Regions from separate parts of the Atlantibacter sp. genome, predicted to be linked through region 3. Evidence: predicted binding sites of a transcription regulator. Region 3 holds the regulator's gene; each other region holds the start of a gene.
The links. Region 3 encodes PurR, which represses purine synthesis genes. Its sites were predicted from a motif close to CANGCAAACGTTTGCNTG; they were not measured.
Positions count from the first base shown of each region.

Region 1: gcvT (glycine cleavage system aminomethyltransferase GcvT) is a predicted target of PurR. The motif match lies at 5,433-5,450, and genes of this name have one in related genera.
Region 2: RT120_RS01915 (amino acid aminotransferase) is a predicted target of PurR. The motif match lies at 2,904-2,921, and genes of this name have one in related genera.
Region 4: purL (phosphoribosylformylglycinamidine synthase) is a predicted target of PurR. The motif match lies at 3,358-3,375, and genes of this name have one in related genera.

Region 1 is NZ_DAMBQK010000004.1:144,813-152,792, reverse strand. Features, by position in the region: gene RT120_RS06145 (cytochrome c peroxidase) at 1-24, shown strand, start outside; gene RT120_RS06140 (SDR family oxidoreductase) at 50-793, opposite strand; gene gcvP (aminomethyl-transferring glycine dehydrogenase) at 855-3,728, opposite strand; gene gcvH (glycine cleavage system protein GcvH) at 3,839-4,228, opposite strand; gene gcvT (glycine cleavage system aminomethyltransferase GcvT) at 4,255-5,352, opposite strand; gene ubiI (FAD-dependent 2-octaprenylphenol hydroxylase) at 5,764-6,966, opposite strand; gene ubiH (2-octaprenyl-6-methoxyphenyl hydroxylase) at 6,977-7,980, opposite strand, start outside.
Region 2 is NZ_DAMBQK010000001.1:428,086-436,065, forward strand. Features, by position in the region: gene ldtD (L,D-transpeptidase) at 1-194, shown strand, start outside; gene RT120_RS01905 (YcbK family protein) at 374-922, shown strand; gene RT120_RS01910 (MBL fold metallo-hydrolase) at 958-1,605, shown strand; gene RT120_RS01915 (amino acid aminotransferase) at 1,650-2,840, opposite strand; gene RT120_RS01920 (porin) at 3,025-4,122, opposite strand; gene asnS (asparagine--tRNA ligase) at 4,704-6,104, opposite strand; gene pncB (nicotinate phosphoribosyltransferase) at 6,275-7,477, opposite strand; gene RT120_RS01935 (hypothetical protein) at 7,476-7,709, shown strand; gene pepN (aminopeptidase N) at 7,745-7,980, shown strand, end outside.
Region 3 is NZ_DAMBQK010000009.1:26,915-34,894, reverse strand. Features, by position in the region: gene punC (purine nucleoside transporter PunC) at 1-1,145, opposite strand, end outside; gene punR (DNA-binding transcriptional activator PunR) at 1,269-2,180, shown strand; gene purR (HTH-type transcriptional repressor PurR) at 2,196-3,221, opposite strand; gene RT120_RS10320 (YnhF family membrane protein) at 3,509-3,598, shown strand; gene RT120_RS10315 (MFS transporter) at 3,844-5,010, shown strand; gene sodB (superoxide dismutase [Fe]) at 5,047-5,628, opposite strand; gene RT120_RS10305 (C40 family peptidase) at 5,748-6,596, opposite strand; gene RT120_RS10300 (Grx4 family monothiol glutaredoxin) at 6,929-7,270, shown strand; gene rnt (ribonuclease T) at 7,315-7,965, opposite strand.
Region 4 is NZ_DAMBQK010000003.1:277,182-285,161, forward strand. Features, by position in the region: gene purL (phosphoribosylformylglycinamidine synthase) at 1-3,272, opposite strand, end outside; gene mltF (membrane-bound lytic murein transglycosylase MltF) at 3,539-5,089, shown strand; gene tadA (tRNA adenosine(34) deaminase TadA) at 4,983-5,483, opposite strand; gene yfhb (phosphatidylglycerophosphatase C) at 5,566-6,201, opposite strand; gene RT120_RS05325 (MurR/RpiR family transcriptional regulator) at 6,442-7,290, shown strand; gene RT120_RS05330 (hypothetical protein) at 7,557-7,980, shown strand, end outside.

The sequences.
Region 1 (7,980 bases), on a different contig from region 3:
TATAAACCCGCGCCGCTGGAATAAATCTTAAAGCCGCCCGCCAGGGCGGCTACTTGCCACCCGCCAGATCGATAAAGCTGCCGGTCACGTACGACGCGTTATCACTCACCAGCCAGGCGATGGCCTGCGCCACTTCTTCCGGCTGCCCGCCGCGCCGCATCGGGATGGCAGGCGCAACGCGATCTACTCGCCCCGGCTCGCCGCCCGACGCGTGCATATCGGTATAGATAAAACCAGGCCGTACGCCGTTAACGCGAATGCCCTGCGCCGCCACTTCCAGCGACAGCCCGGTGGTCAGCGTATCTACCGCGCCTTTGGACGCCGCATAGTCCACGTATTCCCCCGGCGATCCCAGCCGCGCCGCCACCGAAGAGACATTAACAATCGCCCCGCCGCTGCCGCCGTGTTCGGTAGACATGCGTTTCACCGCCTCCCGACAGCATAAGAAATAGCCGGTGACGTTGGTGGACAGCACGCGATTAATTCGTTCAGCGGTGAGGTTTTCTACCCGGCACTGGGTAGAAAGAATGCCCGCGTTGTTGACCAGTACGTTAACCGGCCCCCAGGCCTCGTCGATGGCGGTAAACATCGTTACCACCTGCTGCTCGTTAGAGACATCCGCCTGCCAGGCCAGCGCTTCGCCGCCCGCCTGGATAATCTCCTCTACCGTCGCCTGTGCGGCCTGCTGGTCGCGATGATAGTTCACCACCACACGCATTCCCTGCTGCGCCAACAGCAGTGCGGTGGCTTTGCCAATTCCCCGGCTGCCGCCGGTCACCAGTGCAATAGTCATAGCCTTCCCCAAAAAAATAAGGGCACCGAAGTGCCCTTACAGGATAGAACAACGCGCTGCGTTACTGATATTCGCTCATCGGTACGCAGGAGCAGAACAGGTTGCGGTCGCCATACACATCGTCCAGACGTTTCACCGTCGGCCAGTATTTATTGGCGTGGCCCGCCGGGAACACCGCCAGCTCACGGCTGTACGGATGCGCCCACTCTTCGGCCAGTTCGTTCTGGGTATGCGGCGCGTTAACCAGCGGGTTATCCTCCAGCGGCCACTCGCCTTTCGCCACGCGGTCGATTTCTTCGCGGATGGTCAGCATCGCATCGATAAAGCGGTCCAGCTCCAGTTTGCTTTCCGATTCGGTCGGCTCAACCATCAGCGTCCCGGCAACCGGGAAGGACATGGTCGGCGCGTGGAATCCGTAGTCGATCAGGCGCTTGGCGATGTCCAGCTCGCTGATGCCGGTCTGCTCTTTCAGCGGACGAATATCGAGAATGCACTCGTGCGCCACGCGGCCATCGCGCCCGGTATACAGCACCGGGAACGCGCTTTTCAGACGGGTCGCAATGTAGTTTGCGTTAAGGATCGCCGTCTGGCTGGCGCGTTTAAGCCCCTGTGCGCCCATCATACGGATGTACATCCAGCTGATCGGCAGAATCGACGCGCTGCCGAACGGTGCGGCGGAAACCGCGCCCTGGCGGGTCAGCATGCCGTCAATCTGCACCACGCTGTGGCCTGGCACAAACGGCGCAAGATGCGCTTTCACGCCAATCGGCCCCATGCCCGGGCCGCCGCCGCCGTGCGGAATGCAGAAGGTTTTGTGCAGGTTGAGGTGCGACACATCCGCGCCGATATAGCCTGGCGTGGTGATGCCGACCTGGGCATTCATGTTTGCGCCGTCGAGATAAACCTGGCCGCCAAACTGATGCACCACGTTGCACACTTCACGAATAGTCTCTTCATACACGCCGTGCGTTGATGGATAGGTCACCATGATGCACGACAGCTGGTCGCCCGCCTGCCCGGCTTTGTCGCGCAGATCGGTCAGGTCGATGTTGCCCTGCTTATCGCACGCTACCACCACCACCTGCATCCCCGCCATCTGTGCGGAGGCCGGGTTGGTGCCGTGAGCGGAAGCCGGGATCAGGCAGATATCACGATGGCCTTCGTTGCGGCTCTCGTGATAGTGACGGATCGCCAGCAGACCAGCGTATTCGCCCTGCGCGCCGGAGTTCGGCTGCATGCACAGCGCGTCATAACCGGTGAGCTTCACCAGCCACTCGGAGAGCTGCGCGATCATCTGGTGATAGCCTTCGGCCTGATCCACCGGGCAGAATGGGTGCAATTCAGCAAATTCCGGCCAGGTGATGGGGATCATTTCCGCCGCCGCGTTGAGCTTCATGGTGCAGGAGCCCAGCGGGATCATCGCCTGGTTGAGCGCCAGATCTTTACGCTCCAGGGAATGCATGTAGCGCATCATCTCGGTTTCGCTGTGATAGCGGTTGAACACCGGGTGAGATAGGATCGCGTCCTGGCGCAGCATGGCGTCCGGAATTGAGCGGCTGTCGTGCGCCACGTCTTTATCCAGTTCGCTGATATCCAGCCCGTGGTTGTCGCCCAGCAGTACATTAAACAGGTTCAGCAGATCCTGACGGGTGGTGGTTTCATCCAGGGTAATGCCTACCGCGTTCAGCACGTCGCTGCGCAGGTTGATTTCTTTGGCCTGGGCGCGGCTCAGCACGGCGGCTTTATCGGCGATTTCTACGCAAAGCGTGTCGAACCAGCTACTGTGGCGCAGTTTGAGGCCTTTATGTTGCAGGCCCGCTGCCAGGATATCGGTCATACGGTGGATGCGATCGGCAATGCGCTTCAGGCCTTTCGGGCCGTGGTACACCGCATACAGGCTGGCGATATTCGCTAAAAGCACCTGAGACGTACAGATGTTGGAGTTGGCTTTCTCGCGGCGGATATGCTGCTCGCGGGTTTGCATCGCCATACGCAGCGCGGTGTTGCCCGCCGCGTCTTTGGAAACGCCGATAATACGGCCAGGCATAGAGCGTTTATGCTCGTCGCGTGCGCCGAAGAAGGCCGCGTGTGGGCCGCCGTAGCCCATCGGTACGCCGAAGCGCTGGGCGGAGCCGAACACGATATCCGCGCCCTGGTGGCCCGGCGCGGTCAACAGCACCAGTGCCATAAAATCTGCGGCGACGCTAACCACCACTTTGCGTGATTTCAGTTCTGCGATTAGCGCAGAGTAATCATGCACTTCGCCGGTGGTACCTACCTGCTGCAACAGCACGCCGAACACGTCCTGATGGTCGAGCACCTTTTGCGGTTCATCGACAATCACGTCAAAGCCGAAGGTTTCGGCACGGGTACGCACCACGTCCAGCGTTTGCGGGTGTACGTCAGCCGCCACGAAGAAGCGGTTCGCATTCTTCAGTTTGCTGACGCGTTTGGCCATCGCCATCGCTTCCGCCGCTGCCGTGGCTTCATCCAGCAGGGAGGCCGAGGCGATATCCATACCGGTCAGGTCAATCGTCACCTGCTGGAAGTTCAGCAGCGCTTCAAGACGCCCCTGCGAGACTTCCGGCTGATACGGCGTATAGGCGGTGTACCAGCCTGGGTTTTCCAGCATATTGCGCAGGATCACCGGCGGTGTGTGCACGGCGGCATAGCCCATACCGATAAAGGTTTTAAAACGTTTGTTGCGGGCGGCGATGGCTTTCAGTTCAGCCAGCGCTGCAAATTCGGTAGCCGCTTCGCCAATCGCGGGCGGCGTCGCCAGCTGAATGTCCGCAGGGACAATTTGCGCCGTCAGGGCATCAAGGGAGTCCGCGCCAACGGTGTTGAGCATGGTGTGCAACTGCTCGCTATCCGGGCCGATATGACGGTCAATAAACGCGTCGCGGTTTTCCAACTGGTCGAGGGTCTGGGTCATGAGCGAGGGTTCCTGAAACGTGCAGTGAATCGATTGGTAACGGGTGATACTCGAAAAATTGTTCATGTTGCAGAAGCCAGCGCCCCTGCAACATGAAGGATGACGCGTATTTATTCGTCTTCTAACAGCGCTTCGTAACCTGCGGCATCTAACAGCGCTTCCAGCTCAGATTCGTCGCTGGCTTTGATACGGAAAATCCAGCCTGCGCCATACGGCTCGCTGTTCACCTGCTCCGGTGAATCGCTCAGGGCGTCATTTACCGCAACGATTTCACCGCTGATTGGCGCATAAATGTCGGATGCCGCTTTCACGGATTCCGCCACCGCGCAGTCATCGCCCGCGCTGACGGTTGCGCCAACGTCCGGCAGATCGACAAATACCATGTCGCCCAGCAGTTCCTGCGCATGTTCGGTAATCCCAACGGTGTAAGACCCGTCCGCTTCTTTGCGCAGCCACTCATGCTCTTTGCTGTATTTCAGTTCACCTGGCACATTGCTCATTTCTTTTTCTCCGAATAACGAAACAGTTACTGAACGACCGGCTTACCGGCGCGAACAAAAATCGGTTTGGTGACCATAACCGGCATTTCGCGGTTACGGATCTGCACGATGGCGGTGTCGCCGATCCCGGCGGGAACGCGTGCCAGCGCAATGCTGTAGCCCAGGGTCGGTGAGAACGATCCGCTGGTGATCTTGCCTTCCTGCACGTTGCCCTGCGCATCGGTGAAACGCACCGGCAGGTCATTACGCAGTACGCCTTTCTCTTTCATGATCAGGCCAACCAGTTGGTCGGTGCCTTTTTCGCGCTGGGATTCCAGCGCTTCACGGCCGATAAAATCACGATCTTCCGGCTGCCAGGCAAGGGTCCAGCCCATATTGGCTTCCAGCGGTGAAACGCCTTCGTCCATCTCCTGACCGTACAGATTCATACCCGCTTCCAGGCGCAGCGTATCGCGCGCGCCAAGCCCGCACGGCTTCACGCCTGCCTCAACTAACTGGCTCCAAAAAGAGACCGCTTTTTCTACCGGCATCGCGATTTCATAACCCGCTTCGCCGGTGTAGCCGGTGGTGGCGATAAACACATCACCGGACTGCACGCCAAAGAACGGCTTCATGCCGTCCACGGCCTGGCGTTGTTCATCAGTAAGCAGGGTAGCGGCTTTCTGTTTCGCCTGCGGGCCCTGAACGGCAATCAGCGCCAGGTCATCGCGAACGGTGATGTCGATGGCATACGGTTCGGCGTGCTGGGTGATCCAGGCGAGGTCTTTTTCACGGGTGGCAGAGTTAACAACGAGGCGGAAATAATCTTCAGTGAGGAAATAAACAATCAGGTCGTCAATCACGCCACCGGAGGCATTGAGCATTCCGCTGTACAGCGCTTTACCCGGCTGGGTGAGCTTCGCCACGTCGTTTGCCAGCAGATAGCGCAGAAACTCGCGGGTGCGATCGCCATGCAGGTCGACGATGGTCATATGGGATACATCGAACATTCCGGCATCGTTGCGCACCGCGTGGTGTTCATCGATCTGCGAGCCGTAGTGCAGCGGCATCATCCAGCCATGGAAATCCACCATGCGCGCGCCGCAGAGCGTATGTTGTTCGAACAAAGGAGTCTGTTGAGCCATCTTTTCCTCTTTCAGTCAGCAGAGGCCTGTTGCCTCTTTACTACTGGACGAAACCCGGCGTCGGCATCATTCCCGCCACCGACGCAAACGTTACCTTTGGCCTGACGTTACCATCTAACGCGGGGACAAACCACACGCGAAAATGGGTCATTACATTAGCTTATGACCAAAATGGGAAAAGAAGGCTACAGTGGAATTCACTGGAAAAATGCGAATACAGACACATAAACGCAACATAAAGGGGAGTGATTTTTTACGAGGAAGCATTTACGTCGGAAATTCGGACGAAATCGCTAAAAGCCAAAAATCGCCACATTAATAAAACTAATTCGAAAAATCCGGTCAAATTAGAATAATTCAAATGAGGAGAAGCTTCCCTTTTCAGTGCCTGAAAAGGGAAGTGTGATCGAGTTAACGTAACCAGTCAGGCAGGTCGTTGAGGCCCATCGCCTCACGAATAAGCTGCGGTTTGACGCCCGGCAATTTATCCGCCAGCTTCAGCCCCACATCGCGCAGCAGTTTTTTGGCCGGATGGCTCCCGGCAAACAGTTCGCGAAACCCCTGCATACTCGCCAGCATTACCGCCGCGCTGTGCTTGCGGCTGCGTTCGTAGCGGCGCAGGTAGAGGTGCTGCCCGATATCTTTGCCCTGCTTGTGCAGACGGCGGATCTCGGCAATCAGTTCTGCCGCATCCATAAAGCCGAGGTTGACGCCCTGTCCGGCGAGCGGATGAATGGTGTGTGCCGCGTCGCCCACCAGCGCCAGACGATGGGCGGCGAACTGGCGGGCATAGCGCCCGGTCAACGGATAGATTTGACGCTCGCTTTCCACTGAACACAGGCCGAGCCGGTTATCAAAGGCGATGCACAGTTCCTGGTTAAAGGTCTCAACATCGCACTGCTGTAACCGCTCCGCCTCTTTTGGCGACAGTGACCAGACGATGGAGCACAGGTTCGGATCGGGTAAGGGCAGGAATGCCAGAATGCCTTCACCATGAAAAATCTGCCGCGCCACCGCGCCGTGCGGCTCTGCGGTGCGGATCGTCGCTACCAGCGCGTGATGCCCGTAATCCCAGAACGTCAGCGGAATATCCGCGCGGTTGCGTAGCCAGGAGTTCGCGCCATCCGCACCCACCACCAGCCGCGCCGTCAGCATGGTGCCGTCCTGCAACGTCAGAAAGGCTTCATTTTCACCGAATGCCACCTGTTGTAGCTGCGACGGGGCAATTAGCGTGGTGTCTGCGTTACGGGAGGCTTTCTCCCACAGCGCCTGATGGACCACGCTGTTTTCGATGATATGGCCGAGGTGGCTGTAGCCCATGCTTTTGTCGTCGAACGCGATGCGCCCGAAGCTGTCTTTGTCCCACACTTCCATGCCGTGATAACGGCTGACGCGCTGTTCCAGAATGGCTTGCCAGACGCCGAGCTTTTCCAGCAGTTTTTCGCTGGCCGCGTTAATGGCGGATACCCGCAGCGCAAAAGGCGCATCCGCCGCCAGCGGTTGCGGTTGCTGCTGCTCAAGCACCGCGACGCGCAGGCCGCTGCCCTGCAATCCGCACGCCAGTGCCAGCCCGACCATTCCGCCGCCTACAATCGCCACATCTACGCTTTGCACATTTTTCTCCTTAGCGCGCAACCCAACCCAGGGTCCGCCTGGCCAGCGCATCGCGCGCTGGCGTGAATATCTCAACGCCCATCAGCCCTAAATTTCGCCCCACCACCAGCGGCGACCAGTGATTGGCAAACAGATGCACCAGCCCGTCGGTTACGCCTACGGTGGCTTCGCGATCCGGCTCGCGCTGGCGCTGCCAGCCGTTGAGTACCGCGAAGGCGCCCACATCCTGCCCCGCTTGCCAGGCCGCCGCCACGTTTTCCGCCAGAGTGATCACATCGCGCATACCGAGGTTAAACCCCTGCCCGGCAATGGGATGCAGCGTTTGGGAGGCATTGCCCACCAGCGCGACGCGATGGGATACCGACGATTCGGCACGGCTTAGCACCAGCGGATAGGCGCTTCTGGCCCCTGCATGGGTGATGCGGCCCAACCGCCAGCCGAACGCTTTCTGCAATTCATCGCAGAACCGCGCATCGCTCCAGTCCAGCACCTGCTGGTTTTCCAGCGAATGGCACCACACCAGCGAACAGCGCCCCTGGGTCATCGGCAATACTGCCAGCGGCCCATTTTCAGTAAAGCGCTCGAACGCGCGGCCACGGTGCGGCTGCGCGGTGGTAACGTTAGCGATGACCGCCAACTGTTGATAAGGAATATTTTGCCAGCGGATGCCGCACTGCTCGCCGATAGCGGAACGCGAACCGTCTGCCGCTACCAACAGCGCGCCGCGAATCTGCTGGCCGTTGGACAGGGTGACATCGACGTGCTGTTCGTCGCGCACGACTTTTGTCACTCTGGCCGGACAGTGCAGCGTCACGCCACGGGCGCGTTTGAGTAAGGTAAACAGCCGTTGGCCGATTTCATGCAGCTCAACCACTTGCCCCAGCGCATCAATCTGATAATCGCGCGCGTCGATGGTGACGAACCCGGCGTGGCCTCTGTCGCTGACATGCACCGTTTCAATGGCAGTGGCGCAGTCGACCAGATTTTGCCATATGCCGATGCGCGCCAGATGCG
Region 2 (7,980 bases), on a different contig from region 3:
TTTCCGATGCGCTGAAGCAGGGCGATACCCGTTACGTGAATATTCCCCAGACCATTCCGGTGAATCTTTACTATATGACGGCGTTTGTCGGCGCAGATGGCAAACCACAATTCAGATCGGATATTTACAATTATGATTCCCCTGCGCGATCGGGCGCACAAATCTTGCCGAAAGCTGAACAATTAATCAGGTAACTACAGAATTTCTAACAAATAAGCTGTCGAACTATGGGAGCTAAAAACGGGCCTACTTCGCTGTAAGGCCCGTTTTTACTGGGTTTGAGAGCCTTGACGTGTCGCGGTTTGGCGGTTAAGGTGCCTTGCGTGCGCCAGAAGTGCATATAATCACAACACTGACTGTAGACCTGAACATCATGGATAAATTTGACGCTAACCGCCGCAAATTGCTGGCGCTTGGTGGCGTGACGCTCGGCGCCGCCATCCTGCCTGTACCGGCATTTGCTACGCTTTCCACGCCCCGTCCTCGTATTCTTACGCTGAATAATCTCAATACCGGAGAGAGCATTAAAGCGGAGTTTTTCGATGGCAAAGGCTATATTCAGGATGAATTAGCAAAACTTAACCATTTCTTCCGGGATTATCGCGCTAATAAAATCAAAAGCATCGATCCGAAACTGTTCGACCAGTTGTACCGTCTGCAAGGGTTATTGGGGACCCGTAAGCCGGTTCAGCTCATTTCAGGCTATCGTTCTCTCGATACCAACAATGAATTACGCGCCAGAAGCCGTGGTGTAGCCAAACAGAGCTATCACACCAAAGGCCAGGCTATGGATTTTCATATCGACGGCATTTCCCTGAGCAATATTCGCAAAGCCGCGTTGTCTCTGCGGGCAGGTGGTGTAGGATACTACCCGCGTAGTAACTTTGTGCATATTGATACCGGTCCACTCAGGCACTGGTAGAACGAATCCGGTCACTACCGGATAAAAGGAGCGGTATGAATTACCACATTATTCCGGTCACGGCGTTCTCACAGAACTGCTCATTAATCTGGTGTGAAGAAACGCGTCTGGCGGCCATTGTTGACCCCGGCGGTGACGCGCCGCGTATTCAACAGGCCGTGACGGCGCAGGGCGTGACCATTCAGTCAATCCTGCTGACCCACGGGCATCTCGATCATGTCGGCGCTGCGGCAGAGCTGGCGGCGCATTATGGCGTGCCGATTATCGGGCCTGAAAAAGAAGATGAATTCTGGCTGCAGGGATTACCGGCACAGAGCCAGATGTTCGGTCTGGAAGAGTGCCAGCCGCTGACGCCCGATCGCTGGTTAAACGAAGGCGACAGCGTGACCGTAGGTAACGTGGCATTACAGGTGCTTCATTGCCCCGGTCATACCCCTGGTCATATTGTTTTCTTTGACGAACGCGCACGGCTGTTAATTTCCGGCGATGTGATTTTTAAAGGCGGAGTGGGGCGCAGCGATTTCCCTCGCGGGAATCACGCCGACCTGATTGATTCCATCAAAAGCAAACTGTTGCCGCTTGGCGATGATGTGACCTTTATTCCCGGTCATGGCCCGCTGTCTACGCTGGGTAACGAACGGCTGCACAATCCTTTCCTGCAGGATGAAATGCCTGTCTGGTAATAAAAAGGGCCGTGAATGCGGCCCTTGTTGTTTATTCTCGCCGATTACAGCACAGCCACAATCGCCTCACACAGCGGTGCCATGTTATCCGGCGTCATGCCCGCGACGTTAACGCGGCCAGAAGCGACGGCGTAAACGCCAAATTCTTCACGCAGGCGCAGCACCTGTTCTTTGGTCAGGCCGCTGAACGAGAACATGCCGTTCTGCTGGATGATAAAGCTGAAATCACGGTTCGCGCCTTTCTCCTGCAACGTGCTCACAAACAGCAGGCGCATGCGCTGAATGCGTTGACGCATATCGGTCAGCTCTTGTTCCCAGAGAGTACGCAGCGCGTCATTGCTGAGAATAGTTGCTACCACGGACGCGCCGTGTGCCGGCGGGTTGGAATAGTTAGCGCGGATGCAGGATTTCATCTGGCTAAAGGCGCGATCGACGGTGTCTGCATCGCTGGCGACCAGCGTACAGGCGCCTACGCGTTCGTTGTACAGGCCGAAGTTTTTAGAGTAAGAACTGGCGACAATCAGCTCTTTATGGAGCGCGGCAAACGCGCGCAGGCCTTCTGCGTCTTCTTCAAGACCGCGGGCGAAGCCCTGGTAGGCGAAGTCGAACAGCGGCAACCAGCCTTTATCCAGAGAAAGCTGCGCCAGCTGTTGCCACTGTTCCAGCGTCGGATCGATACCGGTCGGGTTGTGGCAGCAGCCGTGGAACAACACCACATCGCCTGCCTGGGCATCCGCCAGGCTGCTCAACAAACCGTCGAAATCAAGAGTATGGTTTTGCGCGTCGTAATAGGCGTATTCACGCACTTCCAGACCGGCGGAGTTAAATACGCTCTTATGGTTCGGCCAGCTCGGGTTGCTCACCCAAACGCGTTTTACGTCAGTGTTTTTAGCGAGGAAATCTGCCGCCACGCGCAGTGCGCCGGTGCCGCCAGGGGTCTGGGCGGTGCGGGCGCGCTTATCAGCAATCAGCGCGTTGCCTTTACCAAACAGCAGTTCCTGGGTGCAACGGCCAAATTCAGGAATACCATCAATGCCCAGATAGTTTTTGGTGGTTTCGTTTTCCAGCAAATATTGTTCGGCTTTTTTCACGCTGGTGAGAACCGGGGTTTTACCGGTTTCATCTTTATAAACACCAATACCCAGGTTGATTTTAGTCGGACGTTCATCGGCGCGAAACAGGTCCGCCAGACCAAGAATCGGGTCGGCAGGGGCGGCAGTAATGTTCTCAAACATGACGAGGTTCCATTGTGATATCAGAAGGGAAATTCGCTATCAGGTTAACGGGTGTTTTACCAAATGCCAACCGTTTGCCAGCAAAAGATTGACCGTTCGATAAATCCGGTGTTTTTCTCTTTTGGGCATAAAAAAACAGGGCCGAAGCCCTGTTTTTGTCTTATCGATAACGAGGTTATATCGATTAGAACTGGTAAGTTACGCCCAGGGTAACCTGGTCGTCAACGCCAACCAGTGCGGTTGAAGCGTCGTCGCCGTCCAGCATGTTGATGCGGTAGTCAGCGTATACGTTGAAGTTCTTGTTGAAGTAGTAGTAAGTACCCACGGTGAAGTATTCAGCCAGGTCACGGTTGTAAGTAGAACCGGTAGCCGGATCAACCAGGTCTTTACCTTTGGTGTAAACGTAAGATACGGACGGACGCAGACCGAAGTCGAACTGGTACTGAGCTACAACTTCAACGTTCTGAGTTTTGTTAGCGATGTCGTAGGCAGAACGGCCGGTAGCAGTCTGGTTACGGGTTTCAGCATAGATTGCCGCCAGGTAGATGTTGTTGGCGTCGTACTTAGTACCAACAGACCATGCTTCAGCGCGCTCGCCGCGACCGTCAGCTTTCTGACCGCCAGCCGGGTTGGTGGTACGGTTAGAGTTGCTGTATGCACCGATTACGCTGAAGCCTTCAGCGAAGTTGTAACCCAGAGAGTAACCAACGCCGTCGCCGTTAGCCGCTTTCAGGTTGGTACGGTCGTTTTTACCCTGGTACTGGATACCAAAGTTCAGGCCATCAGCCAGACCGAAGAAATCGCTGTTACGGTAGGTCAGCAGGCCAGTAGAACGGTTGTTCATGTAGTTGTCAGTGCTGCCCGCCCAGGTTTCGCCAGAGAAGGACGGGGAAACGTCGGTGTAGGATTCTACGTCGTATACGATACCGTAGTTACGGCCGTAGTCCAGGGAGCCCGCGTCAGCAATTTTGATACCCGCGAATGCCAGACGAGTTACGTTGTCCTGGTTGCCTTCTTCTTTGCTGGCTTTAGCACGGTATTCCCACTGGCCGTAACCGGTCACTTGATCGGTAACCTGAGTTTCGCCTTTGAAGCCGATCTGAGCGTAAGAAGAGTCGCCGTTGGTGGTGTTGTCACCAGAAGTCACGAAACCGTGCTCACCAACTACTTTTCCGTACAGGTCCAGTTTGTTGCCGTTTTTGTTATAGATTTCTGCAGCGTTAGCTGCACCAGCTACCAGCAGAGCAGGGATAACCACTGCCAGAATATTGCGCTTCATCATTATTTATTACCCTCATTGGTTTTTTTTGAACACCTGCCACTGCCGTCAATAATTCTGTACGGAACTATTGATGAGAGTTTGGTGTCTTTCTGTGTCTGGAGGCATCTTTCCATTCATATTAAGGATTAGCTACAGTGAAAGTGCTACAAATATGCAAACACAGTAACAAAAAGCAATAATGTGTAACTAATTATGTATTTTTGGGAACTTTGTGAACCACATCAAAATAAATCACCCCGCTGAACAATATTAAACCGTTCCTAATCTATATATATGAAAACCTTATGTTTAATTCTGATAAACGGCTTTTCTGCCTCTTAACGACAATTATTCTCACTTTACAAAAAGGGTGATTCAGATGGCTGGATGTCTGTGTAATATTTAGCCAAATGTGCTATGCCTGCGGTTGAAAAATGACGCAAGAAAATAGGGGATATTTTTTAATGAAAATTATTTCGAGGTAATACCCGGTTACGTTAACCGTCGGAGAGAGAGGTTGAAGCGCACAAATGTTGAATTTATGTAGACAAAAATTGACACAACAGAACGTAAAAAAGCCGGGAAACCCGGCTTTTTTTGGATCAGAAACTGGCGTTGCGCGGTGTACGTGGGAAAGGGATCACGTCGCGAACGTTTTGAACGCCGGTTACATAAGCAATTAAACGCTCAAAACCGAGCCCAAAACCTGAGTGCGGTACAGTGCCGTAACGGCGCAGATCGCGATACCACCAGTAATCTTCTTTATTAAGGCCCATTTCTTCGAGACGCACATCAAGTACATCCAGACGCTCTTCACGCTGGGAGCCGCCAATGATTTCGCCGATGCCCGGCGCCAGTACGTCCATCGCCGCCACAGTTTTACCATCTTCGTTCTGTCGCATGTAAAACGCTTTAATATCTTTCGGATAGTTTTTGACAACAACCGGTGCCTTAAAGTGTTTTTCAGCTAAATAACGTTCATGTTCGGAGGCAAGATCGACACCCCAATAAACCGGGTTCTCGAACTTTTCGCCGCAGGTTTCGAGGATTTTCACCGCGTCGGTGTAATCCACCTGAGCGAAGTCAGCGGTAATGAAACGTTCCAGACGGCCAATCGCGTCTTTATCCACACGTTCAGCGAAGAACTTCATGTCGTCCAGACGTTCATCAAGCACCGCTTTGAACACGTATTTCAGCATGCCTTCGGCTAACGCAGCGACATCGTCCAGGGTAGCGAACGCCACTTCCGGTTCCAGCATCCAGAATTCCGCCAGGTGGCGGCTGGTGTTGGAGTTTTCAGCGCGGAAGGTCGGGCCGAAGGTGTAGATTTTGGACAGCGCGCAGGCGTAGGTTTCGCCGTTGAGCTGGCCGGAAACGGTCAGGAAAGCTTCTTTACCGAAGAAGTCTTTATCGAAATCGACTTTGCCCTGATCGTTACGCGGCAGATTTTCCATGTCCAGCGTGGACACGCGGAACATCTCACCTGCGCCTTCGGTATCAGAGGCGGTGATCAGCGGGGTGGAGACCCAGAAGAAGCCCTGCTCGTCAAAATAGCGATGCAGCGCTTGCGCCAGAGTGTGGCGAACGCGGGCCACCGCACCGATCATGTTAGTACGCGGACGCAGGTGCGCCACTTCGCGCAGGTACTCAATACTGTGGCGTTTGGCGGCCATCGGGTAAGTGTCTGGATCTTCAACCCAGCCGGTCACTTCCACATGGGTCGCCTGCAGTTCAAAACTCTGGCCCTGACCTGGAGATTCCACCACGGTGCCGGTCACAATTACCGAACAGCCGGTCGTCAGGCGCAGAACGTCATCATTGTAATTGGGCAGAGAATGATTAATGACAGCCTGTATAGGATCAAAGCAGGAACCGTCATAGACGGCGAGGAAGGAGATGCCAGCTTTTGAATCTCGACGGGTACGCACCCATCCGCGCACGGTGACTTCCTCGTCAACGGCAACGCGGCCCTGGAGTACGTCGGCTACAGGCACAACGCTCATAATTATCTCTCTGGTTAGTAGTCAATAACAAAAATCGCTTATCCACCCAATGGGGGAGGGTTATCTATGTTACCTGGCGGGCGCTGGCAGACAAGCAGAATTCGTGTCAGGAAATAAAGAAAACACAAAGTGATGGCGTTCAGGGAGGTGAAAACTCCCTGAACCGGGGGTTAGCTGGCTTTTTTGACCTGCGGTAAATCGAAGGCTTTACGCAGGGCGCGCACAAAGGCTTTATCGTGGCAGATGGTTTTACCGGGGCTGTCAGAGAGCTTGGCGACCGGTTTGCCGTTACATTCCACCAGTTTAATCACAATATTCAGCGGCTGTACGCCAGGAATATCGCAGGTCAGGCGGGTGCCAATGCCGAAACCGAGTTTGACGCGCGAGGCGAAATGACGGTAGAGATCAATCGCTTTATTGAGATCGAGATTATCGGAAAACACCAGGGTTTTGCTCAGCGGATCGATGTTCAGTTTTTCGTAATGGGCGATGGCTTTTTCGCCCCATTGAACCGGATCCCCGGAGTCGTGACGCAGGCCCTGGTAGCGGGTAGCGAATTCCGGGCCAAAGTCGCGCAAAAACGCGTCCATGGTAATGCAGTCCGTCAGGGCGATCCCGAGTTGGTCAGGATATTCATCAAGCCAGGCCTGAAGCGCGGCGCGCTGGCTGTTAGCCAGTACCGGGCTAATTTGCTGATGCGCCTGGAACCATTCATGCGCCTGAGTACCCATCGGCGTCAGGTTCAGGCGGCGGGCTAAATCGTAGTTGCTGGTGCCCACAAACCAGGATTCTTGCTGGAGGCGCTCGACAATAGCCTGCTGCACTTCGCGGGAAAAACGGCGGCGGGTGCCGAAATCCATAAGATAAAAACGGTCCAGCGGCAGGTCGGCAGTGACGCTGTTGAAGTCCGCCAGTTTGGTTTCGAGATGATCGAGGGCGTTATCGACGGTGATATCCGGGGTTCGATACCGATGCACCAGCTCGCTGATCACCGCCAGCAGCGGGACTTCCCACATAATCACTTCCAGCCACGGGCCGGAAAGACGGATATCCAGCTTGCCGTTATCGTTGACGATTTCCACCTGCGACGGGTCGTAGCGGAAATTTTTCAGCCAGGCCAGATAATCGCTTTTGAAGAATGGCAGTTTCGCGAGCCACGCATATTCATCTTCGCTCAGCGCCAGATGCTGCATCGCATCCACTTGTTCGCGAATGGATTGCGCATAAATACCTAACAAATCATCGCCGCGGCAGCGAAATTCTGCGGCGACATGCACGCCCTGATAATGATGGAACACGGCCTGCTGCATATGAAGCTTATAAGCATCGGTGTCCAACAACGAGTGCAAAATAGGGGAAGCATATTGTGTCATGGCGCGTTACTGGCATCCTCTAACAGGCGCGTTTCCTGGGATAGCGAAAGCAGATAAAGACGCAGGAGTATACCCTGATTATCCGTTTATTGAAGCAGGATCACAACATAACAAGCAGGGCGGGTCGAGCGCATTTTGTGCCGCATGTTATGCGAATGTAGTAAAAGGCGTTACACCGCCAGAAAAGATAAAGATTCTGCATGGCAACATTTTCGCAACGAGAATAGACTGAAGCACGATACTCTACGGACGATGGATAAGGTTTCTATGACTCAATTGCCACAAGCCAAATACCGCCACGATTATCGTGCGCCGGATTATTTCATCAGCGACATCGATTTAACCTTTGAGCTGGATGCGCAAAAAACGCGTGTTACGGCGATTAGCCAGGTGAATCGCCCGCAGGCGTCGGATGCGCCGCTGCGCCTCGATGGCGAATCCTTAACGCTTGTCTCTCTCGATGTGAATGATGAAGCGTGGCCCCATTATCGCTTAGAAGACAA
Region 3 (7,980 bases):
GCCTGCATGCGATAGCCCAGAGCGACAATCAGCACGGTAGACAGCATCACGCTGGTGGTAGAGAGCAATGGTGCGGAAGAGACCAACCAGGACACTGCCAGGCTGGCAATAAAGCACAAGCCCAGCTGCAAGGTGTTTTGCAGCGCGGCGGCACGGCCGGTCGCCTGGGGGAACGGTTGCAGGGCAGATGCCACCACGATGGGATAAATTGCGCCGTTCACCGCCGCCATCAGGCAGAACGGGATCAGCACCAGCGTCAGGCTGGCATTCGGCATTAGCCCTGCGCCCCAGGTGCCGACCACGCTCAGCGCAAACAGGATCAACAGCCACGGCAGCATCTGCGGGCCGTGCCATTTTTTCAACGCGCTGCGACAGCCGTAACCGCCAATCAGAAACGCGATGGTTTGCGGCACATAGCTCAGGCCGATGGCCGTCGGTCCGTAACCCATGTCATTAAGGATAAACGGCGAGCCGGTGAGCCAGGCGAAGAAGCTGGCGGAGCAGCCCGCGTAAATCAGCACGTTGCCACGGTAGGTTTTGGAACGCAGCAACGTCATGAAGCTGAGCGACGGCGCATCGGCATGGTGCGACGGCGCGCGCGGTTTCAGGCGCAGCGCCGGGATCATCAATACCAGGGTGACGGCAAACAGCACCAGGAAAATCACTTTCCAGTCGAAATGATGCAGCAGCCAGCTGCCTAACAGCGGGGCGAGAGCAGGCGACAGCGCCACCAGCGGCATAATGGTGGCGAAAATGCGGTTGGTGCGGGTCGCCGGATAATAATCGGTGACCAGCGCCTGCCAGGTTACGGCAGCGGCACAGACGCCTACCGCCTGGACAAAGCGCAGCGCCAGCAGCATGGCGGCATTGTCTACCCACAGCATGCCCAGACAGCCCACGGCGAAAATGCTCAGGCCAGCCAGTAAAATCGGTTTACGACCATAGCGGTCAGACAATGGCCCCCACGCCAGTTGCGCAACGGCAAACCCGGCCAGGAACAAACTCAGGCTGGCGCTGACGGCGGACGCCTCAGTGCCCAAATCCTGTTGAATGGCGGCAAACGCCGGTAGATACATATCGGTAGCCAGGAAGCCCAGAACGCTTAACCCTGCCAGCCACACTAAAAAACCTCGTGAAGGACGCATGGTAATTCTCTTCTTTTTTGATCTGATAACGCTTATTACGGACGCAGGAGTGTACAAAAGTGCAATCGTCCTTGTGAAACGTTAATATTTGCACGTTCCTTTCAAATTTTTTGCAGGCAGAACATGTGGTCTGAATATTCACTGGAAGTGGTTGATGCGGTGGCGCGTAACGGCAGCTTCAGCGCGGCGGCGCAGGAACTGCACCGGGTGCCGTCGGCGGTGAGCTATACCGTTAAACAACTGGAAGAATGGCTGGCGGTTCCGCTATTTATCCGCCGTCACCGGGAAGTGGAGCTGACGCCTGCCGGGGCGTGGTTTTTAAAAGAGGGCCGTTCTGTTATCAGAAAAATGATGGTCACGCGCCAGCAATGCCAGCAGATCGCCAACGGTTGGCGCGGGCAGCTCTCTATTGCGGTCGATAATATCGTCAAACCGACGCGCACCCGCCAGCTAATCCTCGATTTCTATCGCCATTTCGACGATGTGGAACTGATTGTCGCCCAGGAAGTGTTTAACGGCGTGTGGGATGCGCTGTCGGACGGGCGCGTCGAGCTGGCGATTGGCGCGACCCAGGCGATCCCGGTGGGCGGACGGTTCGCGTTTCGCGATATGGGGCCGCTAAGCTGGCAGTGTGTGGTGAGCGCCAGCCATCCGCTGGCGGCGGAACCAACACCGCTCAGCGATGACCAACTGCGCCAGTGGCCGTCGCTGGTACTGGAAGATACCTCGCGCTCGTTGCCCAAGCGCACCACCTGGCTGCTGGATAATCAGCGCCGCGTAGTGGTGCCAGACTGGGCGACAGCGGTGGCGTGTTTAAACAACGGCTTGTGCGTCGGCATGGTGCCTGCGCATGTGGCGCACGACCCGGTGGTGGCAGGGCGCTGGAAAAAGCTGGAACTGGACGACCCGTTCCCGGACTCCCCGTGCTGCCTCACCTGGAAGCAGACCGATACTTCGCCTGCGCTGCTGTGGCTGCTGGATTATCTGGGCGATAGCGAAACGCTGAACCGGGAGTGGTTGATGGAGCCGGAATAACCGGCTCCAGGAAGATTAACGGCGGTAATCGCGGAACGGACCGTCCGCGACGGAGCGGCGTTCAATCAGGCGCGGATGCACTTCGATGGTTTGTGACTCTTCACGCTTATTCACGATGCGGTCGAGCAGCATATTAAACGCGGTTTCGCCCAGGGAATCTTTTGGCTGATGAATGGTGGTCAGCGCCGGGCTGAAATAGCGCGCGTTGCGCACATTGTCATAACCGATCACCGAAATATCCTGCGGCACCCGCAGGCCCATCTCATCGGCGGCGCAAATCGCGCCCATCGCCATCACATCGCCGCCGCAGAACACCGCAGTAGGGCGCGGCTGCTGTGAGAGGATCTGCTGCATGGCGCGATAACCTGATTCCGGCTCGAAATCACCCTGCACAATCCAGTTTTCCGGCACGCTGATTTGCACTTCTTCCAGCGCTTTCAGGAAACCGGCCAGACGGCCCGCGCCGGTGTTACGTTCCAGCGGACCGGGGATCACGCCGATTTCGCGGTGGCCGCGCTCAATCAGGTAGCGCCCGGCCATATAACCGCCCTGGAAAGCGTTATCGATCACCGAGTCGGTGAAGTCGGCTTTGGATTCGCCCCAGTCCATCACCACCATCGGAATATGGCGATACTCTTCCAGCATCGACAGCAGGGATTCCGGGTATTCGGAGCACATCACCAGTAAACCGTCGACGCGCTTTTGCGCCATCATCGACAGATAGGCGCGCTGTTTTTCCTGGTTGTTATGGGCGTTACCGAGGATCAGCGTATAGCCTTTGGTGAAACAACTGTTTTCCACGGCTTCGATAATTTCAGCAAAATAGGGCGCTTCGCTGCTGGTCGCCAGCAAACCGATAGACTTGGTGTGATTAACTTTTAAACTGCGCGCCACGGCGCTCGGGGAATAGTGCAATTCCTTGATGGCTGCCCAAACTGCATTGCGCGTTTCTTCCGCAACAAAGCGGGTTTTGTTAATCACATGCGACACAGTTGTAGTGGAAACGTTTGCGCGTTTAGCGACATCTTTTATTGTTGCCATTCTTGTTACTCCAGACCCTCTCCGAGCCCCTGTTCATCACAGGTTAAACGTTTGCCTATGCCAACCTCGGTCCGCAACATTTCGGTTGCAGTATGTCGGGGATTGCGACATTAAAAGGAGGGGGTCAATGGCTGGTGAAAAATAAGGTAGCGACGGATTTTGTCTGATCTTGCGCAAAAGGGGAAGAGGGAAAACGCATATCAGCTTAAATCCCGTGGTAATTTTGTCTGAATTTATGCAAAAATGATCTGCACACACTTTTAATGTGGGTAACAAGGAGAGCAAAAATGAGCACAGACCTGAAATTTTCTCTGGTGACGACCGTTATCGTGCTGGGACTGATTGTGGCAACCGGTTTAGTTGCGGTACTGAACTAAACAGAAATTGCATTTCGACCGCGTTTGGCAATTACAAACACCAGAAAATGGCTATTTTTTGGTGTTTGGTTCCCTTTCCTGGCTCCCACCTCTGTTTCACTTCATTATTCACATTTGCGCAAAAATCTTTTGCCAAAATGGTTACTTCCTTTCTGATGTGACAAATGTCACTCTTTGCTTCTTTTTTGCGACAGGTCGCCGTGTAGTAAACACACGTGAAGCGACACGATTTCTGGAATTCACCTATGAAAATAAATTATCCGTTGCTGGCGCTGGCTATCGGCGCGTTTGGGATCGGCACGACTGAGTTTTCACCGATGGGGCTGTTGCCCGTCATCGCCAAAGGTGTCGATGTCTCGATCCCCGCAGCCGGAATGCTCATCAGCGCCTATGCGGTGGGGGTGATGGTTGGCGCGCCGCTGATGACGCTGCTTTTGTCTCATCGCGCACGGCGCAGCGCGCTGATCTTCCTGATGGCGATTTTCACCCTCGGCAATGTGCTTTCCGCCATCGCGCCGGATTACGCCACTTTAATGGTCTCACGCATTATCACCAGCCTGAACCACGGCGCGTTTTTTGGCCTGGGGTCGGTGGTCGCGGCAAGCGTAGTGCCGAAGCATAAACAGGCCAGCGCGGTCGCCACGATGTTTATGGGCCTGACGATTGCCAATATCGGCGGCGTGCCTGCTGCCACATGGCTCGGCGAGACTATCGGCTGGCGGATGTCGTTCCTGGCGACGGCGGGCCTCGGTGTGATTTCGATGGTTAGCCTGTGGTTCTCGCTGCCGAAAGGCGGCGCAGGCGAACGCCCGGACGTGAAAAAAGAGTTATCGGTACTGATGCGTCCGCAGGTGGTCAGCGCACTGTTAACCACCGTCTTAGGCGCGGGGGCGATGTTTACGCTCTATACCTATATTTCGCCGGTATTGCAGCACGTTACCCACGCCACGCCGCTGTTTGTTACCGCGATGCTGGTGCTGATTGGCGTCGGTTTTTCCCTCGGCAACTGGCTGGGTGGCCGACTGGCGGATAAATCCGTGACCGGCACCCTGAAAGGCTTTTTACTGCTGCTGATCGTGATTATGGCCGCTATTCCGTGGCTGGCGCGCAGTGAATTTGGCGCGGCGCTGAGCATGGTGGTATGGGGCGCGGCGACCTTTGCGGTGGTGCCGCCGTTGCAGATGCGCGTAATGCGCGTTGCCAGCGAAGCGCCGGGACTGTCGTCATCGGTAAATATCGGGGCGTTTAACCTGGGCAATGCGCTGGGCGCGGCGGCAGGCGGCGCGGTGATCCAGGCGGGGTTAGGGTTCAGCATGGTGCCGGTGATGGGCGCAATGATTGCGGCGGTCGGGCTGGCGCTGGTGGTGCTGTCTTCAAGACGTGAACGCGAGACGCTGTGTGCGGCGGAATAAAAAAACGGAGAAGGGCGACCTTCTCCGTGATGGGGCTTAGGCGGCGAAGTTTTTCGCCGCAAACTCCCAGTTTACCAGCGCCCAGAAGTGCTCCAGATACTGCGGGCGGGCGTTGCGGTAATCGATGTAGTAAGCATGTTCCCACACGTCCACCGTCAGCAGCGGTTTAGCGTCGCTGGTCAGCGGTGTCCCTGCGTTAGAGGTTGAGACAATCGCCAGCGCGCCGTCGGGTTTTTTCACCAGCCATGTCCAGCCAGAACCAAAGTTCTTAATAGCCGCATCGGTAAATTGCGCTTTAAATTCCGCAAAGCTGCCAAACGCCTTGTTGATGGCGTCAGCCAGCGCGCCGGTCGGCTCGCCGCCCGCCTGAGGTGCCAGGCAGTGCCAGTAGAAGGTGTGGTTCCACACCTGTGCAGCGTTATTGAAAACCCCACCTTCAGCTCTGCGCACGATCTCTTCCAGTGATTTTCCTTCAAACGCGGTGCCTTTGATCAGGTTATTCAGATTGGTGACATAGGCCTGATGGTGCTTGCCGTAGTGGTACTCCAGGGTTTCAGCGGAGATATGCGGCGCGAGGGCCTCTTTGGCATACGGTAATGCAGGTAATTCGAACGACATTGCTTCACTCCTTATTATGTTTCACTAAATTCCACAAATTTAGTGTGGCTTTAGGGTAGCAAATCAAAAGGGTAAGCAAAAGATGAAGTTACCTGCCTGTTAGCCAGGCAGGGGGAGGATTAACGAATAGTTTTTGACGTCATTACGCGGCGTGCACCCACGTAATGGCGCTGCCAGTAATCTTCGCTGAGAGACGTAATTTCAATATCGCGACCAGAGCGCGGCGACTGGATAAATTTCCCGTTGCCGACGTACACGCCCACGTGGTCGGCGGTGCCGCGGCCACGGGTGCGGAAGAACACCAGGTCGCCGCTTTCCAGTTCCGCCACGTTCACCGGCGAGGCATCGCGCAGGTGGTACATTTCATTGGCGGTACGCGGAATGCGGAACTTCACCAGATCTTTATAGGCGTAATAAATCAGCCCGCTGCAATCAAAACCGGTACGTGGCGAAGAGCCGCCCCAGCGGTAGGGTTTACCAATCTGGCCCATCAGTTTATTCATAGCGGTTTGCTGCGCTTTCTGCACCCGCATTTTATGCGCTTCGGCAATGCTGGTCGGCTTGCTGGCTTTTGCCGTCACGCACTTTTTCTTGCCGGTCTTTCGGGATGTGGTACAGGTCTGTTTGACGACGTCCGCAGCGGCGGTCACAGGTTGAGCTACCCGACGATTTTTGGCTACGGTTTTGGAAGAGGTGGTAGTTTTTTTACCGGAGGTGATTTTTTTAGCGCTGGTTGCTTTCGCGGTCTTTGCTGCTGGTGTTTTCGTGGTTTTTTTCTTTGCTGCGGTCTTGCTGGTCGTGGTCTTTTTGCTGCTGGTCTTGGTCTTGGTCTTGGTCTTGGTCTTGGTGACTTGCTTATGCACGGCTGAGGGACGTGCGTTCTCCGACGCCTGAGCTAATGGCGTAAAGCTTAAAGAGGCAAAAAATAGAGCACAAAGCGTAAGCGAAACTTTATTCATCCGCGCCACTGAGCGTTCCCCTGAACTAAGCTGACAATCATGCCAGCGGGTGATTTCCAAAAACCCGTCGATTCTAATCTATAAAATTGCTCTAAGGTAAGAGAGTTATTATCCCAAAACGCTGTTTTGGTACCGGGCGCAAATAAAATAACCAACTGGCGAATTGCATGATGGTTATTTGCACAATAGTTGAGTGAAAGAGTAAGGCTTTACGTGGTGAAAATGTTATTCTTGCCACATGTTTACCGGGACTGTGGCGTTGTATCTACCCGATTTACACGGTTCCCTGATAACCAGTAAAATACAGGCTGTTTGCCTGAGAAGCTTGAGGAAGCAAGACAATGAGCACCACAATCGAAAAAATTGAACGCCAAATCGCTGAAAACCCAATCCTGCTGTATATGAAGGGCTCTCCGAAACTGCCGAGCTGCGGTTTCTCCGCTCAGGCCGTGCAGGCGCTGTCTGCTTGCGGCGAACGTTTTGCTTACGTTGATATTCTGCAGAACCCGGACATCCGCGCCGAGCTACCGAAATACGCTAACTGGCCGACATTCCCCCAACTGTGGGTAGACGGCGAACTGGTCGGCGGCTGCGATATCATTATCGAAATGTATCAGCGCGGCGAACTGCAACAGCTGATCAAAGAAACGGCTGAGAAACACAAAGAATCTGACGCGGAATAATTCGCGCAAGCATAAAAAAAGCGACCAGAGGTCGCTTTTTTTGTTTATTCGTCGGCCTGTAGCGGCGGCACAGGCCAGCCGCCGAGCCGCTTCCAGCGGTTAACGATTTCACAGAACAGCAGCGCCGTTTGTTCGGTGTCGTACAGCGCCGAGTGCGCCTGGGTGCTGTCAAACGGGATACCCGCCGCCAGGCAGGCTTTCGCCAGCACGGTTTGCCCTAATGCCAGGCCGCTTAACGCCGCGGTATCAAAGGTGACAAACGGGTGGAAAGGGTTGCGCTTCAGCGAGGCGCGTTCCGCCGCCGCCATCAAAAAACCGTGATCGAACGTGGCGTTGTGCGCCACCATAATCGCCCGGTTGCAGCCGCGATCTTTAATGCCTTTGCGTACCATTTTAAAAATGGCGTGTAGCGCATCGTATTCGCTGACCGCGCCGCGCAGCGGGTTATGGGGATCGATGCCGTTAAAGGCCAGCGCTTCGGGTTGTAGCAGGGCACCTTCGAAGGGTTCGACATGGAAGTGCAGCGTCTCGTCGATACCGAGCCAGCCCTGTTCGTCCATTTTTAGCGTGACGGCTGCAATTTCCAGCAGGGCGTCGGTTTTAGCGTTGAATCCGGCAGTTTCCACATCAATCACGACGGGATAAAAACCACGAAAACGGTCGCACAGACCGGTAAGTTGAACGTTGTCGGACATCAGCGTCTCTATGTT
Region 4 (7,980 bases), on a different contig from region 3:
CAGGCCACCAGCGCCTGGAACGATTCCAGCCCGGTGCGGCCCGCCAGCAGGTCGCTCATATGCACGTCGATGGCGTCAAAGCCCGCGCGATAAAACGCCGCTGCCATCTCTACATGGGAGTTAACGCCCTGCTCGCGCAGCACCGCCACTTTCGGACGCGCCCCGGTAGCGATAAACGGTGCGGCGATATCTTCCGCGATATCAAAGCTCAGTTTTACGTTCAGGCCCGGATCGCTTTCGTTGGCTTTGGCTTCATGCTCCTGATCGGCACACGCCGGGTTATCGCGCAGGCGTTGCATCTGCCAGGTGGTTTCCGCCCACCACATACGAAGCGTGGAGCGGCTTTCGCTGAACACCGCATGGCCGTCGGCAGTCAGGACAAAACGATCCCCGGCTACGGCTTTACCCAGATAGTGAACGCAATCACCCAAACCATGCGTTTTCAGGATCTGCTCAACCGCTGCGCGATCTGCCGCCGCCACCTGGATCACCGCACCCAGCTCTTCATTAAATAATGCCGCCAGGCGATCGTTGCCCAGGGTCGCGATATCCGCTTCAACGCCGCAGTGACCGGTAAAGGCCATTTCCGCCAGTGTCACCAGCAGGCCACCGTCGGAACGGTCGTGGTAAGCCAGCAGTTTATGCTGCGCGACCAGCGCCTGGATGGCGTCGTAAAAGCCTTTCAGCTTCGCCGGGTCGCGCACGTCTGCCGGTTTATCGCCCAGTTGACGGTAAACCTGCGCCAGTGCAGTAGCGCCCAGCGCATTGTGCCCTTCGCCCAGGTCGATAAGCAGCAGGGCGTTATCGTCGGTAGAAAGCTGCGGCGTCACGGTATGGCGTACATCTTCTACGCGGGCAAACGCGGTGATCACCAGCGACAGCGGCGAGGTCATTTCACGGGTTTCATTACCTTCCTGCCAGCGGGTTTTCATCGACATGGAGTCTTTGCCCACCGGAATGGTCAGACCCAGTTGCGGGCACAGCTCCTCGCCCACGGCTTTCACTGCATCGTACAGGCCTGCGTCTTCACCAGGGTGGCCTGCGGCGGCCATCCAGTTTGCGGAAAGCTTGATGCGTTTGATGTCGCCAATCTGGGTCGCTGCGATGTTAGTCAGCGCTTCCCCTACCGCCAGACGGCCTGACGCGGCGAAATCGAGCAGTGCCACCGGCGCGCGTTCGCCCAGGGACATGGCCTCGCCGTAGTAGCTGTCGAGGCTGGCAGTGGTGACCGCGCAGTTAGCAACTGGGATCTGCCACGGACCGACCATCTGATCGCGCGCCACCATGCCGGTGACGGTACGGTCGCCAATGGTGACCAGGAAGGTTTTTTCCGCCACCGTCGGCAGATGCAGTACGCGGTTAACCGCGTCGGCAATGGAGATAGCGCTACAGTCCAGCGCCTCGCCCACCGCCTGCAAACGCTCAACGTTGCGGGTCATTTTCGGGGTTTTGCCCAGCAACACGTCCAGCGGCATATCGATGGGTTGATTATCGAAGTGGCTGTCGTTAAGCGTCAGGTGCTGTTGTTCAGTCGCTTCGCCAATCACCGCATACGGCGCGCGCTCGCGGCGGCACAACTCGTCAAACAGCGCCAGCTGTTCCGGCGCAACCGCCAGCACATAACGTTCCTGAGATTCGTTACACCACACTTCCAGCGGGCTCATGCCCGGCTCGTCGTTCAAAATATCGCGCAGCTCGAAACGCCCGCCGCGACCGCCATCGCTTACCAGTTCCGGCATGGCGTTAGACAAGCCACCCGCGCCAACGTCATGAATAAACAGAATCGGGTTAGCGTCGCCCAACTGCCAGCAGCGGTCGATCACTTCCTGGCAGCGGCGTTCCATTTCCGGGTTGTCGCGCTGTACCGAAGCGAAATCCAGGTCAGCATCCGACTGGCCGGACGCCATTGACGATGCCGCGCCGCCGCCCAGACCGATATTCATCGCCGGGCCGCCCAGCACGATCAGCTTCGCGCCCGGTGGGATATCGCCCTTTTTCACGTGGTCGGCACGGATGTTGCCAATCCCGCCCGCCAGCATAATCGGCTTGTGGTAACCGCGCAGTTCAACGCCGTTGTGGCTGTTAACCTGCTCTTCATAGGTACGGAAATAGCCGTTCAGCGCCGGGCGACCAAATTCGTTGTTAAACGCCGCGCCGCCCAACGGGCCTTCAGTCATGATATCCAGCGCGCTGACGATACGCTCCGGCTTGCCGAAATCCTGTTCCCAGGGCTGCTCAAAGCCCGGAATGCGCAGGTTGGAGACCGAGAAACCCACCAGCCCTGCTTTCGGTTTCGCGCCGCGCCCGGTGGCGCCTTCATCGCGAATTTCGCCGCCGGAACCGGTGGCTGCGCCCGGCCACGGGGAGATCGCTGTCGGGTGGTTATGGGTTTCAACCTTCATCAGGATATGCGCCGCTTCCTGGTGGAAATCATATTGCCCGGCTTCGTGGTCCGCGTAGAAGCGCCCTACTTCAGAGCCTTCCATCACCGCGGCGTTGTCTTTATAGGCAGACAGCACGTGGTCCGGGGTTTTCTCAAAGGTTTTCTTGATCATTTTGAACAGCGACTTCGGCTGCTGTTCGCCGTCGATCACCCAGTCGGCATTGAAGATTTTATGACGGCAATGTTCAGAGTTGGCCTGGGCGAACATATACAGTTCGATGTCGTTCGGGTTACGCCCCAGAGTGGTGAACGCATCTTGCAAATAATCGATTTCATCTTCGGCCAGCGCCAGGCCGAGACGAATATTGGCCTCTTCCAGCGCGGCGCGTCCCTGCCCTTGCAGATCGACGCGTTGTACCGGCGCAGGCTGATGAAGGGCAAACAACTGCTCCGCCTGCTCCAGCGAGGCGAACACGGTTTCCATCATTCGGTCATGCAACTCTGCGGCGACCTGTTGCCACTGGGCCTCGGTCAGGGTGCTGGCCTCGACATAATATGCCACGCCGCGCTCAAGGCGCTTAACGCTTGCCAGGCCGCAGTTATGGGCGATATCGGTGGCCTTGGAAGACCAGGGGGAGAGGGTGCCAGGACGCGGCGTAACGACAATCAATCGGCCTGATGGCGCATGGCTGCTGAAGTTCGGGCCATATTTCAACAGGCGTTCGAGTTGCGCGTGTTCTTCGGTGGTCAGTGGAGCGGTGATGTCAGCAAAATGAACATACTCGGCGTAAATGTCACTCACCGGCAGGTGAGCATCGTTAAAGCGGGCCAGCAGTTTGTTAATACGAAATGCCGACAAAGCGGGCGAACCACGCAGAATTTCCATCATCAAAACTCTCTCGTCTTCGGGCGTGAGCGGCGCTCACAGGGGCGCATGGAGAAAACGGGCGTCATTATAATGAATCCGGCACGCCGACGAAACCGTTTGCGTAGAAATAAAATCGTCAATCGATAGCGCCTATAAATGTGATTGAAAGCGCGAATAAGTTGCCTCATGCGGTTTTATTAAGCAAAATGCCGCTCATTCAACAATAAAAACCGCATATTCATGACGATATTTAGCTGAGCCCCTTTCCAGCACAGAGAATTAACTATTTGAAAAAATTAAAGATTAATTATCTGTTTATCGGCATCGTGACCTTGCTGCTGGCCGTGGCGCTTTGGCCCGCCATTCCCTGGTTTGATAAAGCCGAAAATCGTATCGCCGCGATAAAAGCCCGGGGAGTGCTGCGCGTGAGTACCTTGTCCAGCCCGCTGATTTATAACCGGGTTAACGACAAAGTGGTGGGCCTGGATTATGAACTGGCCCAGAGCTTTGCCGATTACCTGGGCGTGAAGCTGCAAATCACCGTCCGTCCCACCATCAACAAACTGTTCGACGATCTGGATAACGGTACAGCGGATATCCTGGCGGCAGGCCTGGTCTATAACCAGGAGCGCAGCAAAAACTATCAGCCCGGCCCCACCTATTACTCGGTTTCCCAACAGCTGGTGTATCGCGTCGGTAAAACCCGCCCTAAAACCCTGGCCACGATCAGCGACGCGCAACTGGCTATCGCGCCTGGACACGTGGCGGCTAACGATCTTCAGGTGCTCAAAGCGCGTAAATATCCCGATCTGAACTGGCGTGTGGATGAGCACAGTAACAGCAACATGCTGTTAGGGCAGGTCGCAGACGGCACGCTGGATTACACGGTTGCCGACTCTGTGGCAATTAATTTGTTCCAGCGCGTCCATCCGCAAATTGCGGTGGCGCTGGATATCACCGATGAGCAGCCGGTCACCTGGTTCAGCCTGCGCGACGGGGATAATACGCTGTCCGCCGCCCTGCTCGACTTTTTCAATCAGATCACCGAAGACGGTACCCTGGCGCGACTGGAAGAAAAATACCTCGGTCACGGCGATGACTTTGACTATGTCGATACCCGCAGCTTTTTACGCGCGGTGGACAGCGTTCTGCCGGACCTGAAGCCGCTGTTCGAAAAGTACGCCACGGATATCGACTGGAAACTGCTGGCGGCCATCTCGTACCAGGAATCCCACTGGGACCCGCAGGCCACCTCGCCCACCGGCGTGCGTGGCCTGATGATGCTCACCCGTAACACGGCGCAAAGCCTCGGCTTATCCGATCGGCTCGACCCGGAACAAAGCATTAGCGGTGGGGCCCGTTATTTAAAAGATATGATGAGCAAAGTGCCGGAAAGCGTGCCTGAAGAGGAGCGTATCTGGTTTGCGCTGGCGGCGTACAATATGGGGTATGCCCATATGCTGGACGCCCGCGCCCTGACGGCGAAACAGAAAGGCAACCCGGATAGCTGGGCCGATGTGAAGCAACGGCTGCCGCTGCTCAGCCAGAAGCCGTATTACTCGAAAACCACCTATGGCTATGCCCGTGGACACGAAGCCTATACGTACGTGGAAAACATCCGTAAATATCAAATCAGCCTGGTGGGATATTTAATGGAGAAAGAAAAGCAAGCCGAACAGCAGCGCCAACTTGCCGAGGCTTACCCCGTCGCCCTGCCGGGGGATATGCCGGCTACCCCTTTCGCAATGCTTCCTTTTGGGCCTTTTTCTCAAGCCGCCTTACCCGAAAGAAGTCGCTTAACAGTGCCGAACACGTTGGGGCAAGTACCCCCTCAATAACCTGCATATGGTGATTCATGTGTGGATGAGCCGGGATATTCATTAGCGACCCTACTGCGCCAGTCTTGGCATCGCGCGCGCCGAATACCAGAGTACCGATACGGCTGTGCACCATCGCGCCCGCACACATGATGCAGGGTTCAAGGGTCACGTAAAGAGTGGTATTCAGCAGACGATAGTTTTGCAGCACCATGCCGCCCTGGCGTAGCGCCATAATTTCCGCATGGGCGGTAGGATCGTGGCGGCCAATGGGGCGGTTCCATCCTTCACCGATAACGCGGTTATCCTGCACCAGTACCGCGCCGACCGGCACTTCCCCTTCATCCCATGCCCGCTGCGCCAGGGTTAATGCATGACGCATCCAGTATTCATGGGAAAATTCAGTCTCTGACACGCTGCACTCCAGGCGAAAAAAAGCGGGCGCATTATACCCAAAATCCATGGCCATGCATCCGTAAGGCGCACGTTGAGGGGCATTATTCCAGTTGCTGGAGTTCGCCGCGCGGCGTAACGCGCCAGCGGTGCTGGCAGAAATAGAGCAAGGGGTTGTCCTGGCGAGAATCGCTATAGCCGCTGTACAGGCGAAGCGGTGTGCCGAGTTGTTGCTCAAGTTGCGCCACTTTTTCATGGCCAAGACAGCGCAGAGTCAGTACCCAGCCACCGTGACGCCGGTCGATCATGCTGGCGATGATTTTCACTTTCGGTAGCCAGGGTGTATCAAAATAAACCTGTTCAACCAGCGGCAGCGGCGAACCGGTAATCAACCACACGTCGGCGTCTGAGCTTTCCAGATAAGCGGTAAGGCGCTCGTGCACCACCGGGAAGGTGATTACCTGGCCGCGAAACCAGGCGACGAACTCCTGCTCAAGCTGCTTCAGGCGGGCTTCGCTGTGCCCGAAGGTGCATCCCCACAGCAGTAAACTCATCGGCCAGCGCGCCGCGCGGCCTTTAACCGCCAGAGCAATTAAGATAACCGGCAGTAAAGGGATGACTATCAGCAAATTTAACGGCTGGCGGCGCAATAAAAAGCGTAAAAATGTGCCAAACATATCCTGCTGATGCAGGGTGCCGTCCAGATCGAAAAACACTACCCGACGCTCATTATTTGCCAAACCTTGCTCCTCTGGGCTGTCGTATTACGGCTTCTTATTAGCCTAACAGATAGCGACCGATTTTTCCGGTGACCTGCTTACCCGTTTTCCCGACGGGTTATGCCGTCAAAACCACGATAATCCGGTTTGCACCTCAGAATATTTAATTCATAATAATAAGTAATAATGGAATATATAATTCGTTAAGGCGAGTGAATGACCTTGCCCTTATCTGAACGGCGCGAACCTGTGGAGTCTTTCATGAACTGTTTGATACGTATTCGTCAGCGTTATCCCAATCTGGCGCAGAGCGACCGCCGTCTGGCCGAATTCATTCTGACTCATCCTGAAAAGGCCAGGCATTTAAGTTCACAACAGCTGGCGGAGGAGTCAGGCGTTAGCCAGTCCAGCGTGGTGAAGTTCGCTCAGAAACTGGGATATAAGGGCTACCCTGCCCTGAAACTTGCCATCAGCGATGCGCTGGCCGGGAACCCTAATCCTCATTCAATTCCGGTGCATAATGAAATTCTTGGCGACGATCCCCTGCTGCTGGTGGGTGAAAAGCTGATTAAAGATAATATGGCGGCGATGCATGCCTCGCTGGACATCAACAGCGAAGACAAGCTGGTGGAATGCGTTCAGTTGCTGCGCAATGCCCGGCGTATTGTATTAACCGGGATCGGTGCGTCCGGACTGGTGGCGAAAAACTTCTCCTGGAAGCTGATGAAGATCGGTATGAATGTGGTCGCGGAACAGGATATGCACGCCCTGCTGGCGGCTGTTCAGGCACTTGATGAAAAAGACGTCATGCTGGCGATTTCCTACTCCGGCGAACGCCGGGAAATCAACCTGGCAGCGGATGAAGCATTGCGCGCTGGCGCGAAGATTATCGCTATCACCGGCTTTACCCCTAATGCCTTACAGCAACGCGCAACGCGTTGTCTGTATACCATCGCGGAAGAACAGGCCACGCGTAGCGCGGCTATCTCCTCCACCAGCGCACAAATGATGCTTACTGATTTATTATTTATGGCGCTGGTGCAACAGGATCTGGAAAAGGCACCGGAGCGAATTCGGCATAGTGAAGCGCTGGTGAAAAAGCTGGTTTAATTAATCAGGGCACACTGCGCCCTGACGCAGATATCACTCAGAGAACAACACGTGCTGCAAATAACCGTTCAAAACGGTAAGTATTCTTAATGTCATTTTAAAAATAGCGAAAAACCTTTTTCAGGAACGTATGAAATAGATGTTACCCAGCGCAAAGTAATCGGGAAATTAGCTTGTGAGACGGGGTTAAAATAATATAATCCTGCAAGCTTACGGCAATATTATTAAGGATCCCCCGACTGGGCTGCACATAAGGAATGCGCTACATGAAACTCAATCCGTTGTTATTACTGCTTTTATTTTCCTCGTCTGGCTTTGCTTATGCTGTTGAGGTCCCCATGCTGGGTGATGGCAAAGCGGAAGGCCACCAGATTTGCGGAAAAGGTATTGATGTACAGATAAGAAAACTCAATGATAACTCTTTAATCATTGGTCTGGCGAATAATAAAACTCAACACCGGGATTTATTTAAATCTTTGGAACAAAACGCGGGTAATATGAAATATTCAAAATTTGTCCCGGTGCGTTTTGATAACCTGTCAAAGAATTTTATTGAAGAAGAAAAACCGGAAATCGAGATTGTTTGGGGTAGCGCCATAAATGATAAAAAAGAAGCCAGCTACACCCTGGCGCTCGGTCCAAAAGTTTATGCTTGTGGGCTTCTGCAAAAATGGCCTCATGAAGAAGCCA